Regions from separate parts of the Pantoea sp. X-Soil-OKNW-556 genome, predicted to be linked through region 1. Evidence: riboswitches for the same ligand, from Rfam matches in the RefSeq annotation. Region 1 holds a riboswitch; the other holds the start of a gene.
What was found. A riboswitch is a leader RNA that binds a small molecule or an ion and turns the genes downstream of it on or off. The one in region 1 is predicted to bind thiamine pyrophosphate.

Region 2: another riboswitch for thiamine pyrophosphate. It lies ahead of thiC (phosphomethylpyrimidine synthase ThiC); the one in region 1 lies ahead of AC6I8T_RS23005 (FAD-dependent oxidoreductase).

What each region holds. Positions count from the first base shown of each region.
Region 1 is NZ_AP035991.1:501,413-508,673, forward strand. It holds gene AC6I8T_RS22985 (ABC transporter ATP-binding protein) at 1-506, opposite strand, end outside; gene AC6I8T_RS22990 (HesA/MoeB/ThiF family protein) at 503-1,471, opposite strand; gene AC6I8T_RS22995 (thiazole synthase) at 1,474-2,241, opposite strand; gene thiS (sulfur carrier protein ThiS) at 2,244-2,441, opposite strand; gene AC6I8T_RS23005 (FAD-dependent oxidoreductase) at 2,425-3,369, opposite strand; TPP riboswitch at 3,498-3,617, opposite strand; gene AC6I8T_RS23010 (LacI family DNA-binding transcriptional regulator) at 3,849-4,874, opposite strand; gene iolG (inositol 2-dehydrogenase) at 5,111-6,109, shown strand; gene AC6I8T_RS23020 (pirin family protein) at 6,194-6,919, opposite strand; gene AC6I8T_RS23025 (LysR family transcriptional regulator) at 7,043-7,261, shown strand, end outside.
Region 2 is NZ_AP035990.1:277,631-284,891, reverse strand. It holds gene nfi (deoxyribonuclease V) at 1-385, opposite strand, end outside; gene hemE (uroporphyrinogen decarboxylase) at 388-1,455, opposite strand; gene nudC (NAD(+) diphosphatase) at 1,495-2,268, opposite strand; gene AC6I8T_RS01250 (Rsd/AlgQ family anti-sigma factor) at 2,332-2,838, shown strand; TPP riboswitch at 2,927-3,028, shown strand; gene thiC (phosphomethylpyrimidine synthase ThiC) at 3,106-5,031, shown strand; gene thiE (thiamine phosphate synthase) at 5,028-5,663, shown strand; gene AC6I8T_RS01235 (aminotransferase-like domain-containing protein) at 5,726-7,147, opposite strand.

The DNA.
Region 1 (7,261 bases):
AACAACGTCGCGGTCAGCGTTTGCAGGCTGAGTTTGGTCATCACATCCAGAGTGGCAAAAGGTTCATCCATCAGTACCACATCACGTTCGGCGTACAGGGTGCGCGCCAGCGCCACGCGTTGCCGCATACCGCCAGAAAGCGTCTCGGGCCGGGCATGAGCAACATCGGCCAGTTTGACCTGCTCCAGCAGATGCAAGGCCCGTGCGCGGTCTGGCTTTTCGCCATTCAGCCGTGCCACCAACATCACGTTGTCCTGCACCGACAACCACGGATAGAGCAAATCCTGCTGCCCCATCCAGGCCACGCTGTCGCTGATGCCACGTATGCTGCCCTGTTGCGGTTGCAGCAAACCGGCCACCAGACGCAGCAAGGTACTTTTGCCAATGCCGCTGCGCCCCAGCAACACCGTGGTTTTACCGCCACGCAGCCGCAAATCGAGGTGCTGACATAGCGGGTGCCCTCCCCAGCTAAAACTGAGATCGTGCAGCGTAATATCCGGGTTCATGGTCGATTGGCCGCCAGAATCGCCAGTCGGGTGCAGCCACGCTGCGCCAGCGCGCTTGCCGCCTGGGCAGCACGAATCCCGCTGGCGCACACCAGCACAATGCGCCGATCAGCAGGTGGCTGCCAGGCGTCAAGTTGTTGTGGCAGAATGCGTTGCGCCCAGGCCGCCACGCTAACCGGGGCTTCCTCGCGACTCCGCAACTCGACAATGCAATCTTCAGCGCTGAGAAGTCGGGTATCAATAAAGGGCACGCCAGGTTGATCCGGCTCGCCTGCGCCATCAAAACGGAACTGGCGAAAATGCCAGTGCACAAAATCGCAGTTGACCAGGCAACCCAGCGGCGAAGGTGCAAACCCCAGCAACACACTGAGTGCCATCTGCGCCTGTAACGCCCCGAGCGCGGCGACGGCCGGTCCCATCACGCCTGCGGTGTTGCAGTTGGCTGCACTGGTGGGTAAACATGGAAATAGCGCGCGGTAACTCGGTGCTGAACCGCAAAATCCGCCGACATAACCCTGTCGCCCCAGTACCGACGCGCTGATCAAAGGGATACCCAATGGATGGCAGGCATCCGACAGTTGATAGGTCACGGCGAAGTTATCCGCTGCGTCGATCACCAGATCGATATTATGTAGCGCCTGCTGCACATTGCTGGCGGTTAAGGACAACGGCAACGGCTCCACCCGCACCAGTGGGTTACGCCGCAGCAACGCGCGCTGCGCGCTGGTGACTTTAGGTTGCGCCACATCCTGCATATCAAACAGCGTCTGACGGTGCAGATTGTGCAGCGCCACCTCATCGTCATCGTACAGGCGGATATAACCGACACCCGCTCCCACCAACAACGGCAGGAGCGTGGAACCCAGCCCACCCGCGCCCACCACCAGCACCCGAGCCTGACTCAGCCGCTGCTGCCCCTGCTCGCCAATCTCTGGCAACATCATCTGACGTTGGTAGCGATCCATGATTACCCTCCTCCGCCGAAAGTCGCCAGGCCAAAGATCGGCGTGGAGGCGGCAGCCATATCGCGTTTCTCCATCAGGCCACCGTCATGGGCAGCTTTTCCTGCCTCGATCGCCTGGCGAAAGGCTCCTGCCATCCGCACCGGGTCACCCGCTTTAGCCACTGCGGTATTGAGCAGAATGGCATCGAAACCCAGCTCCATTGCCTGTGCTGCCTGCGAGGGGGCACCGATGCCCGCATCGACAATTAACGGAACATCACGGAACCAGGCCCGCATCGCGCGCAGGCCATCAATGTTACGTAGCCCCTGACCGGAACCGATGGGTGCGCCCCACGGCATCAGCACTTCGCAGCCGGCTTCAAGCAATTTTTCACCGACGATCAAATCTTCAGTGGTGTAGGGGAATACCTGAAAGCCATCGGCGCAAAGGATGCGTGCCGCTTCCACCAGCGCGAAGGGATCAGGTTGTAGCGTGTCGGCATGGCCGATCACCTCCAGCTTGATCCACGGGGTGTTAAACAATTCACGCGCCATCTGCGCTGTGGTCACGGCTTCCTGCACCGTGTGGCACCCGGCGGTGTTCGGCAGCACGCGTACATCCAGTTGCGCAAGTAGTTCACGGAAGGCGGCCCCAGCGGCCCCTTCACGCCGCAGACTGACAGTAATGATCTCGCTGCCGCCAGCCGCAATCGCCTGCTGCAAAATTGCCGGTGAGGGATAACCTGCGGTACCAAGCAGAAAGCGGGATTGCGGTTCAAAGCCATAAAACATCATTAGCCCCCCTGCATCGGTGATAACACTTCGAGCTGACAACCCTCTTCCAGTTGCTGACTGTCGTAGCGGGATTTGGGGACAAAAGTACCGTTGTAGGCGGTTGCCACGCAGGCCACGTCAATCTGCTGCTCACGCAGCAGTTCGGTCAGGGTACGGGCGGCCGTCAGCACCGGGCGACCGTTAAGCTGAATATTCATGAAGTTGTTCCGAAGTTAAACGCTGCATCAGTTGTTCCGCCATCAGCGGAGCCAGCAGGAAGCCGTGGCGGTACATCCCGTTAAGGTAAAATGTCCCGTTTTGATAGTGAATTTCCGGCAGATTTGCCGGATACGCCGGACGCAAACCGCTGGCGCTTTCGACAATACGCGCTTCGGCCAACGCCGGGTGGATGGCCCAGGCCGCGCTCAGCAACTCCATCATGGCACGGGCGCTGATCGGGCTGGCATCATGGCTTTCGACCATAGTTGCACCGAGCATAAAATGGCCGCCGCGACGCGGCACCAGATAGCAGGGAAAGCGCGGATGCAGCAGACGAATCGGGCGTGAGAAGCGCACCTCATCGCTGTGTAAAATCAACATCTCGCCACGCACCGCCCGCAGGCCTGGCAACGCTGTTGCCGCATGGATGCCCCGGCAGTCAATCACCTGCCCCGACGGCTTCCCGTGGTGAAAAGCCACCCCACGTTGCTGCAACTTTTCACGCATTTCATTCAGTGCCAGGCGAGGATCGAGATGCCCCTCCTGCGCAAAAAACAGACCACGGGCAAAGCGCCCGGCGAGGGCTGGCTCCACGTCTGCCGGATCAATCCATTGATGTTGTTCGGTCATGCGGGCAAAGCGGTTCAGTTCCTGGCTGTCGCGTGGTGGTGCCACCACCAGCGTGCCCTGATGTTCAACGCAACTGACGCGTTGTTGCCACCAGGCTGCGGAGTGCTGCCCCAGCTCAATGACGGCGCGTGGTGCGCTTTCTGCTTCACACCAGGGTGCGAGCATACCCCCGGCAAACCAGGAGGCGGGCTGACGCGTGTCATCACTAATCACTTCAAGCTGTTCACCGCGTTCGACGAGTAAGGTCGCCACACACAGGCCCGCAACACCGCCACCGAGTACAGACCAGCGGCTCATAGCGGGTATTCCGTAATACAAAGGGGAGAATTCACATCGGCCTCTCAGTTTTCGCACTGAGACCCGGGATACAGGAGGAGGGAAATGACACGCGCAACGGAAAAACGTCCCGATGTCAGACAGCCGAAATGACAGGCTGTCAGTCTTCCTACGCCAGTATCAACTGGGTCAGGTTCAAAGGGTCGCTAAGCCGCGCAGTGCGCTTTTAGCCTCTCAGTCTCTTGAGCGAGACTCCCCCGACGCGTCTATTTGTATTGCAGCCGCCAGGCTACGTCAAGTGTAAGCCCGGCAACAAAGCCTAACCTTTAAAAATTCCCTGTTTCAGGTTCATCCATTTTTCTCCATGATTTGCGCGTATTCTCGTCCCCTCATCCTGAAATCCGGCAGGTAAATTATGTGTGCTGATTCAATCATTTCAGCCATTCTGGTGTGTATATTCGGCGTGATCATTTTGTGGGTGGTGTTCTGCCCCTGAGCCGTCAGGCAAAATAAGAGTAGCGATGCCAGGTGAGCAGCGGAATTTTGCTGTCACTGAACGACTGACCGCTGCCCGGCTGTTGCAACAGGGCGAGGCACAGATCGATCTCCCGACGAATATCATGGCCGAGCACCAAATCCAGGGTGCCGTTCTCCAGCAGCAGTCGGCTCGCTTCACTCAATTCATGGCCGATAAATATCACCTGATCCTGTACGCCAAAATCGGTTAACGCGCGCGCCACCCCTTCGTTACCGCCTGCGGTGTTGTAGATCCCTGCCAACGGGTTCCCCCGCTCCAGCCATTTTTTTACGCTGAGATACGCGGTTTCCGCTTCGTCGTTAATGTTGACGCGATCACGAATGGTTAACCAGGGGAATGCCTCGCGCAACACGCGGCGAAAGCCAATCTCACGCTCCTCCTGGGTACGATAGGTCGAACTACAAATCAGCAGAATATTGCCCGATTGCTGTGCGGGCAGCATACGGCCCATAAACCAGCCCGCAGTGGCTCCGGCAGCGACCTGATCGATACCCACATAGGCGCTGCGCCGCGAATTGGGCAGATCGCTGGTCAGACAAATGACCGGGACCCCATCATCAATCGCCGCTTTAACCGCACGATTTATTTTTACCTCATCGCGACACACCAGGATGATGCCGCTACTGGTGGCGGCTCGCCGGGTAATCAGTTGGCTGAAGCGTTCGGCATTGAATTGCACGTTCGGCACGCTATCGAGGCTGAAATGGAGCTGGGGATAATCATTGATAGCAGCGCGTACCTGTTGCTCCACCTGATGGAGAAAACTGGAACCGGATTCGCAAATAATCGCAATGCGCGTTCTGTTAGCACTCGGGTTGCCGGTATCTGCGTTCAATCCCAGCCGCTGCATCGCGTCTGCCACTTTTTTGCGCGTCACTTCCCTTACGCCTTCGCGACCATTCAGCACCCGGTCAACGGTGGCGGGACTGACGGCAGCTTCCTGCGCGATTTGTTTGATCGACGGCGATTTCCAGTGATGTTGCTTCATGGCATGTCCTGATGTCATCTACCTCACAGGCAATCAGTATCCGTACATCCTGGCAAAAAGCCAAATCCATCAAGCGCATGAAATACAAGTAATTATTCACATTTGATGTTAGTTACATCAAAAAAGCCTGTGATCTACCTCATCAATTCATCACGCCGCCGGGGCTTTGTTTTGACTTGATCTGCACCCGCATCGATTAATAACGCCACAACCTTTCTACCCCCGAGGAATAACCAATGCTGAATGTCGCTTTATTGGGTGCCGGTCGTATCGGCCAGATCCACGCAGGAAATATCGCCGCCCATCCGCAGTGTCGGCTGGCGTATGTTATGGATGTCTATGCTCCGGCAGCGACAGCGTTGGCCGAGAAGTATGGCGCGACAGTTGCCGACCTCGCCACCATCCTGGCAGACAGCAGCATCGATCTGGTGGCGATTTGCAGTGCCACCAACACTCATGCCGATTTGATTGAAGCCGCCGCGAGAGCGAACAAAGCCATCTTCTGTGAAAAACCGGTCGATCTCAGCCTGGCGCGCGTGCAAAGCTGCCTTGCCACGGTGCGGGAAGCAGGTGTGCCGTTGATGATTGGTTTTAACCGCCGTTTTGATCCCAGCATGGCACACCTGCAATCCAGCCTGCGCGCCGGGGAGATTGGCAGCACCGAGCTGGTGACCATCAGCTCGCGCGATCCGGGTGCACCACCGCCGGAATACGTGAAAGTCTCCGGTGGCTTGTTCCGCGATATGACGATTCACGATTTTGATATGGCACGCTGGTTACTGGATGAGGAACCCGTCTCGGTATATGCCTCCGCTTCAGCGTTGGTTGATCCCCAAATCAAAGCGGCAGGCGATGTCGATACCGCCGTGGTCACCCTGACCTGTGCCAGCGGCAAAATGGCGGTGATCACCAACAGCCGTCGCGCCAGCTATGGTTACGATCAACGCATTGAGGTCCACGGTAGCGAGGGGATGTTAGCAGTGACCAATCAACTGGAAAGTCAGTTGGTGAAATCGGTGGCGATGGGGGTCGTGGCGCAAAAACCGCAGCACTTTTTCCTGCAACGCTACGCCGAAGCCTATCGCAACGAGTTAGCGACCTTTATTGAGGCACTGGCAAAAGGGGAAGGAGAATACCCGAGTGGGAATGATGGCTTGCAGGCCCTGCTGCTGGCTGATGCGGCGCTGGCATCGTTGAAAACCGGTAAACCGGTAGCACCGGCATCGTTGTTATAAGCGATAAAATTTTGCACCTATGTAGCGGCGCGATTTATCGCGCAAATGAGAACAGAGGAGGCCATCAGGCCTCCCCTTTATAACTTAACGCTGAGGATGATTCACTTCCAGCGGACGCAGATCAAACACCAATACTTCCGCATCTTTGCCGTTAGCGAATTGCAGCGCGGTTTCGTTACGTACGCGCGCACCGTCTCCGGCGTTAAACACCACACCGTTCACTTCGATGCTGCCGCGCGCCACATGGATGTAAGCATAGCGGTCGGCATCCAGCGCCAGGGTCTGCTGCTCGGCACCATCAAACAATCCGGCATAGATACGGATATCCTGGCGGATACTCAGCGAACCGGCATCACCCTCGGGCGATACAATCAGACGCAGCTGACCACGTTTGTCACCTTCAGCCACCGAAATCTGCTGGTAGCCAGGCTGGGTGCCGCGTTCTGCCGGTACGATCCAGATTTGCAGGAAATGCACGTTTTCCGCTTTAGAGTGGTTAAACTCGCTGTGCGTCACACCGTTACCGGCGCTCATCAACTGCACGTCACCGGGGACAATCACTGAACCGGTGCCCATAGAGTCTTTATGCTCCAGCGCGCCTTCCAGCACATAAGAGATAATCTCCATGTTGCTGTGCGGATGCGCACCAAAACCACGACCCGGTGCCACCTGGTCATCGTTAATCACCAGCAAATCTGAGAAACCGGTTTGTTTCGGGTCCCAGTAGTTAGCGAACGAGAAGGTATGGCGTGAATGCAACCAGCCGTGGTCACCAAGGCCGCGCTGGGCTGACAATCGTTGTTCAATCATGGTCTGCTCCTCAAATTTGTTGGTGGAAGACGATTTCGCTTCCTGATGGGACTCAGTATACGTAAACTGAAACGCCCAACAATGCGTTGCATTGACAATGACTGTCACCAATAAGTGGACAATATGCAGATAGATGACCTGCGCATTTATGTCGCCGTAATTAAAGCCGGTAACTTCACTGCGGCTGCCGAGCAGTTGATGCTTTCCAAACAATATGTCAGCCGCCGCATAGCCGCGCTGGAGGAGTCACTCGGGGCGCGCCTGCTCAATCGCAACACGCGCAAGTTGTCGGTGACAGATAACGGCCAGCTGTTTGCCCGCCATGCGCAGCGCATTCTGGAT
Region 2 (7,261 bases), on a different replicon from region 1:
CAATGGTCGGTACATCCACCAGCAAGCCAAAATGCGCCGCCACACCGAGCCGACGCGGATGCGAGATGCCATGCCCATCGACAAATAACAGGTCCGGTTGATGCTGGAGTTGTTGCCAGGCAGCTAATAGAGCGGGCACTTCGCGGAATGATAAAAAACCGGGGATATAGGGCATGGTGGTGCTGATGCGGGCAATCTGATGCTCCACCAGTTGCAACGAGGGGTACTCAAGAATCACCAGCGCGGCGCGCGTCACTTCCCCGCCCTGTTCAAACCCGACATCGGCACCGGCAATCAAACGGGGCGGCAGCACCTCAAAATCGTCCTGCCGCACCACGTCAGCTGCGCGCTGTTGCTGTTCCGTGCGTAGCGCCGCTAAATCCATCGCTAGCCCTGATGATAAGGACGTGACAAACGATGCACCGCCTCAACAAAGGCACCGGCATGCTCTGGCGGTACATCCTGATGGATACCGTGGCCCAGATTGAAGACGTGGCCTTCACCCTTGCCAAACCCTTCAAGGATGCCAGCCACTTCCTGCTCGATACGGGCCGGTGGGGCGTAGAGCATTGACGGGTCCATATTGCCCTGCAACGCCACTTTGTGGCCGACGCGACGACGGGCATCGGCAATATCGGTGCTCCAGTCCAGGCCCAGCGCATCACAGCCAGTTTCCGCGATCGCTTCCAGCCATTGCCCGCCACCTTTGGTGAACAGGGTGATCGGCACACGGCGACCTTCGTTCTCATGTAGCACGCTATCAACGATTTTGTGCATGTAGTAAAGCGAGAACTCGCGATAATCACGTCCGGTCAGCACGCCGCCCCAGGTGTCGAACACCATGATCGACTGCGCACCGGCTTTGATCTGCGCGTTCAGATAGAGGATCACGCTGTCGGCCAGCTTATCCAGCAACGCATGCAGCGTTTGTGGCTCGGCGTACATCATCTTTTTGATTTTGGTGAAGGCCTTGCTGCTACCCCCTTCAACCATGTAGGTAGCCAGCGTCCACGGGCTACCGGAGAAACCGATCAGCGGCACTTCGCCTTTCAGGTTATGGCGAATGGTGCGCACCGCATTCATCACATAACCCAGCTCTTGCTCCGGGTCAGGTACCGGCAGTTTGTCGACGTCAGCGCGGCTGGTAATCGGGTGAGAGAAACGGGGGCCTTCACCGGTTTCAAAGTACAGGCCCAATCCCATGGCATCCGGGATGGTGAGAATATCGCTGAAGAGGATTGCCGCATCCAGCGCATAGCGACGCAGCGGTTGCAGCGTGACTTCACAGGCCAGCTCAGCATTTTTACACAGCGACATAAAGTCACCGGCCTCGGCGCGTGTGGCTTTATATTCCGGCAGATAACGCCCGGCTTGTCGCATCATCCAAACCGGGGTGACATCCACCGGCTGACGTAACAGGGCGCGCAGATAACGATCGTTCTTCAGTTCACTCATAATTGGCTCTCTCACTGACAGGGCGCCAGTGTAGCATTTTCACAGCGCGCTGGCGCGACAGTGGGCAACGGTATCTTCAATCAGACGTCGCGCGACGGTACCCGGCGGCGGTAATAAAGGTAACGCATCGTAGCGGAACCAGCCGGCATCCAGCAGTTCTTTGCCGTCATGCTGTAGCTCCCCGCCATCGTATTCCGCCATATAGGCCATCATCAGCGAATGGGGGAATGGCCAGGGTTGTGAGGTGACGTAACGTACGTTTTTCACTCGTACATTGCTCTCTTCCATCACCTCACGCGCCACTGCCTGTTCGAGGGTTTCCCCCACTTCAACAAAACCGGCCAGTACGGTGTAGACGTTGTTACGATGCTTTGCGTGGTTCGCCAGCAGGATCTCATCTCCGCGCCGAATCGCCACAATGATGCAGGGCGCGATTTGCGGATAATAGCGTTCACGGCAGTGACCGCACAGGCAAGCAAACTCACGTTTGCTCAAATGCATTTCGTGGCCGCAATAGCCGCACCAGCGATGCGAACGAAAGAATTCCGCCAGTTGCACGCCACGCCCGGCAAGCTGGAACAGGCCGACATCTTCGTCAATCAACTGGCGTACTGAGCCCATATTGTCAGAACGTGATTCACGCACCAGCCAGACGTTTTCACCCTGCCATTCGCCAATCACCATGCCGCTGCTGCCCGCCAGATCGAATTGTTCCGCCGTCCCGTGCGGCAGCTCACCCTGTGGCAGCCAAAGTTTTTGTTCATGGCTGACAATCCACCAGCCAGCGTCTACGCTTGAGATCTCACGTTGCATTTAAATCGTCATCCTTAGCGTCTATTCGCAGAATGAACCACTATAACCCACATGGAGCCTTGTATGCTTACTCAGTTAGATGACCTGACCGAGCGTGTAGGCCGCGGTAACGAATTGGTCGATTCATGGCTACACGCGCGTCGTCAGCTACTTGTGACTTACTACCAGTTGGTTGGCATGAAGCCCAAAAAAGATGCGTTGAGTGCCCTGGACGAACAGGCGCTGGATGCCTTTTGTCATAACCTGGTGGATTATCTCTCCGCCGGCCATTTCAGCATTTATGAACATATTATCAGTGAGATGCAAGGTGACAGCCCGATGATCGCCGCCGCGCAAATCTACCCGTCACTGGAAGCCAATACCGAACGAATGATGCAACTGTATGACGGCCATCTTCAACAGGCCATCACCGATGACAACTGCGTCACCTTCCAGCAGGCGCTGTCTGAAGTGGGTGAAGTGCTGGAGTCGCGTTTTACGCTGGAAGATAAGCTGGTGCATCTGGCATGGGACAATCAGCTGGCGCATACGCCGGTAGCGAATGAAAGCATCATCGCCCGCCCTGCTTAGCCGCCCGCATTTGTAAAAGACTTGTTATTCGTAAAAAGCCCTTCTATGCTACGAGGGCTTTTTTATTTTACGGTTTAACACCGTAAATATTTTCTTGTCGGAGTGCCCATTTTGGGCTGAGACCGTTAATTCGGGATCCGCGGAACCTGATCAGGTTAGTACCTGCGAAGGGAACAAGAGTAAATATCACAGCCGGTGCGCGCGCCGTTTCTGTTACTCCTTCCGGACTCCGGACAAGCAACTTCCATCATTTACAGGAAACTTGCTATGTCTGTTGTAAAAACTTCTCGTCGTGAACAACGCGCCCAGGCGCAGGAATTTATTGATTCCCTCCAGGGCACTGCCTTCCCCAATTCTAAACGTATCTGGATCACCGGCAGTCGTGATGATATTCGTGTGCCGATGCGTGAGATTCAGCTCAGCCCGACCCTGACCGGCGGCAGTAAAGATAATCCGCAATACGAAGCCAACGAACCGGTGCCGATATATGACACGGCCGGGGCTTACGGCGATCCGCATGCATCGATTGATGTTCATCGGGGGTTGAGCAAACTGCGCGCCAACTGGATCGCGGAACGCGGCGACAGTGAAACCATCGACCAGCTCAGCTCCAGCTATACACAGCAACGCCTGGCAGATGAGGGGCTGGATCACCTGCGTTTTGAACATCTGCCCCAACCGCGACGTGCCAAAGCAGGCCGCCGTGTTACCCAGTTGCATTATGCGCGTCAGGGCGTCATTACCCCGGAAATGGAGTTTATTGCACTTCGTGAAAACATGGGGCGCGAGCGCATCCGTGGCGAAGTGTTGCTACAACAACATCCTGGCCATAGCTTTGGTGCGCATCTGCCGGAAAATATCACCGCCGAGTTCGTGCGTCAGGAAGTCGCCGCAGGGCGAGCCATCATCCCATCCAACATTAACCACCCTGAATCTGAGCCGATGATCATTGGCCGCAATTTTCTGGTCAAAGTGAATGCCAACATCGGCAACTCGGCGGTCAGCTCCTCAATTGAAGAGGAAGTGGAGAAACTGGTGTGGTCGACACGCTGGGGGGCTGACACGGTGATGGATCTCTCGACCGGCCGTTATATCCATGAAACACGCGAGTGGATTTTGCGTAACAGCCCGGTGCCGATTGGCACCGTACCGATTTATCAGGCGCTGGAGAAGGTAAACGGCATCGCGGAAGATCTGAATTGGGAAATCTTCCGCGACACCTTGCTGGAGCAAGCCGAACAAGGCGTTGACTACTTCACCATCCACGCCGGCGTGCTGCTGCGTTATGTGCCGATGACGGCGAAACGTCTGACCGGCATCGTTTCGCGTGGCGGTTCAATCATGGCGAAGTGGTGTTTGTCGCACCATCAGGAGAGTTTCCTGTATCTGCACTTCCGTGAGATTTGCGAAATCTGTGCTGCCTATGATGTTGCTCTGTCGCTGGGTGATGGACTGCGTCCGGGTTCGATTCAGGATGCCAACGATGAAGCGCAGTTTGCCGAGCTACATACGCTGGGTGAGCTGACCAAAATCGCCTGGGAATATGATGTGCAGGTGATGATCGAAGGTCCGGGGCATGTGCCGATGCAGATGATTCGCCGCAATATGACCGAACAACTGGAACATTGTCACGAAGCCCCGTTCTATACCCTCGGCCCACTGACCACCGATATCGCCCCCGGCTACGATCATTTCACTTCTGGCATCGGTGCCGCGATGATTGGCTGGTTCGGCTGTGCGATGCTGTGCTACGTCACCCCGAAAGAACATCTGGGTTTGCCGAATAAGGAAGATGTGAAACAGGGATTGATCACCTATAAAATTGCCGCTCATGCCGCCGATCTGGCGAAGGGCCATCCTGGCGCCCAGATCCGCGATAACGCCATGTCGAAAGCGCGATTTGAGTTTCGCTGGGAGGACCAGTTCAATCTGGCGCTCGACCCACATACCGCGCGCGCTTATCACGATGAGACACTGCCGCAGGAGTCGGGCAAAGTGGCACATTTTTGTTCCATGTGCGGCCCGAAATTCTGCTCCATGAAAATCACCCAGGAAGTGCGTGACTTTGCCGCCCGTCAGCAGGCGGAAGCCCAGCCGATTGAAATCGGGATGGCGCAGATGTCAGATGCCTTCCGTAGCCGTGGCGGTGAGCTTTATCATGCCGCCGATGCCCTGAAAGAGGAAAATGTATGACCGCCGCCTTCCCCAGTACCGCCCCACGTTTAGGACTTTACCCGGTTGTCGATAGCGTTGAGTGGATTGCCCGTTTGCTGGAAGCGGGAGTACGCACCATTCAGCTGCGTATTAAAGATTGCGAAGATCATGAAGTGGAAGAGGCGGTGCGGGAGGCTATCGCACTCGGCAAACAATATCGCGCCCGCCTGTTTATCAATGATTACTGGCGCCTGGCAATTCGCTACAACGCCTATGGCGTGCATCTCGGCCAGGAAGATCTGGATGTGGCCGATTTGGAGGCAATTCGTCAGGCGGGCTTGCGCCTCGGCTTATCCACCCATGATGATGCCGAACTGGATCGGGCGCTGGCGCTGCGCCCCTCCTATATCGCGCTGGGGCATATTTTCCCGACACAAACTAAAGAGATGCCATCAGAACCGCAAGGCATTGCAGAGTTAACACGTCATCTGGCGCGGCTGGAAGGCATTTCAACGGTAGCCATTGGCGGTATTTCGTTGGCGCGCGCACCAGAGGTGCTGGCGACCGGCGTGGGTAGCATCGCGGTGGTTAGCGCCATCACTCAGGCACCCGACTGGCTGGCGGCCACGCGAGAGTTGCTGGCGCTGACGGAACCCACCGTCACGGCGTAAAACACGGCTGACGACGCGATTTATTGCGCACTAAATTGCGCGATAAATCGCGCCGCTACCGATCAGGCGCAGACCAACATCGCGCGTTCAATCGCAGCACCCACCAGCGCAATCGCCTGTTCGGTGGCATCGGTAATCGGTAGCGCATAGTTGAGACGCAGGCAGTTGCGATACTTACCCGATGCGGAAAACAGCGAGCCCACCGCCACCTGAATCTTCGAGGCGCGGAGTTCCGTGTTGAGGCGCACCGCGTCGAAGGCTTCCGGCAGTTCGATCCACATCAGAAAGCTACCCTGTGGGCGTGACACACAAATACCACACGGGAAATAGTGGCGTACCCAGCAGCTAAAGGTCTCGTAATTGCGTTGATAAACCTGGCGCATACGCCGCAAGTGCGGCCCGTAATGACCCAGACGAATAAACTCCGCCACCACATGCTGCGTCATGGTCGCGGAAGATCCGGTGCCGATATATTTCATGTGCAGCACCCGTTCGCGATAACGCCCCGGTGCAACCCAGCCGACACGCAGGCCAGGCGAGAGCGTTTTGGAAAACGAGCTGCACAGCAGCACTCGCCCATCCATATCCAGCGACTTAATACTGATGGGGCGCGGATACTCCCACGCCAGCTCTCCATACACATCATCTTCGATGATGGCGGCGTCGAAGCGTTGTGCCAACGTCAGTAGCGCCCGTTTACGCGCTTCCGGCATGATAAAACCCAACGGATTATTACAGTTAGGTACCACCACCACCGCTTTAATGGGCCACTGTTCGAACGCCAGCTCCAGCGCTTCAAGGCTGATACCCGTCACCGAGTCGGTCGGGATCTCAATGGCGCGAATACCAAAACCGCGTAGGGTTTGCATGGTGCCGTGGAACGTGGGCGATTCCACCGCAATGATATCCCCTGGCTGACAAACGGCGCGGATAGAAACCGACAATGCTTCGTGGCAACCGGTGGTCACCACAATGTCGTCAGCGCTAAGCTGGCAACCGCTATCAATCGTCAGGCGTGCGATTTGTTCCCGCAACGATGTCAGGCCCAACAGGGTGTCGTAGCTCAGCAGGTTGATATCCTGCTTCTGCGCCATACGACTCTGGATTTTCCACAGCGGTTTCAGCGTTGGCTGCGTCAGATCCGGGATGCCACTGCCCAGTTGGATCACGTCCCCCTCGATGCGACTGCTGAGCAGCTCCAGCACCGATTCCCACTGGGTGATCTCCACCGGGCGTTGAGCGGGACGGGTGATGGCAGGAACAGGCGGCGTGGCTTTACGTGTCGCCACAAAATAGCCGGAGCGAGGCTGCGGCACGATCAGCTGCTTCTCCTCCAGCAAATGGTAAGCCTGCTGGACAGTGCTGATACTCACACCATGTTCAATGCTGAGCGTACGCACCGATGGCAAGCGCTCTCCACTGCGATATAACCCTTGCTCGATGCGGTCTGAGAGCAAGCCCGCCAGATGCTGGTAACGCGTCATCGTATGCCTCACATGATTTCCAACAGGAAAAAACCAGTACAGATTGGATTAATTTTTACCATTCAGATTGGTCACAGCGCAATCTGTATGTTTAATAAATGTGTTTATTGAATC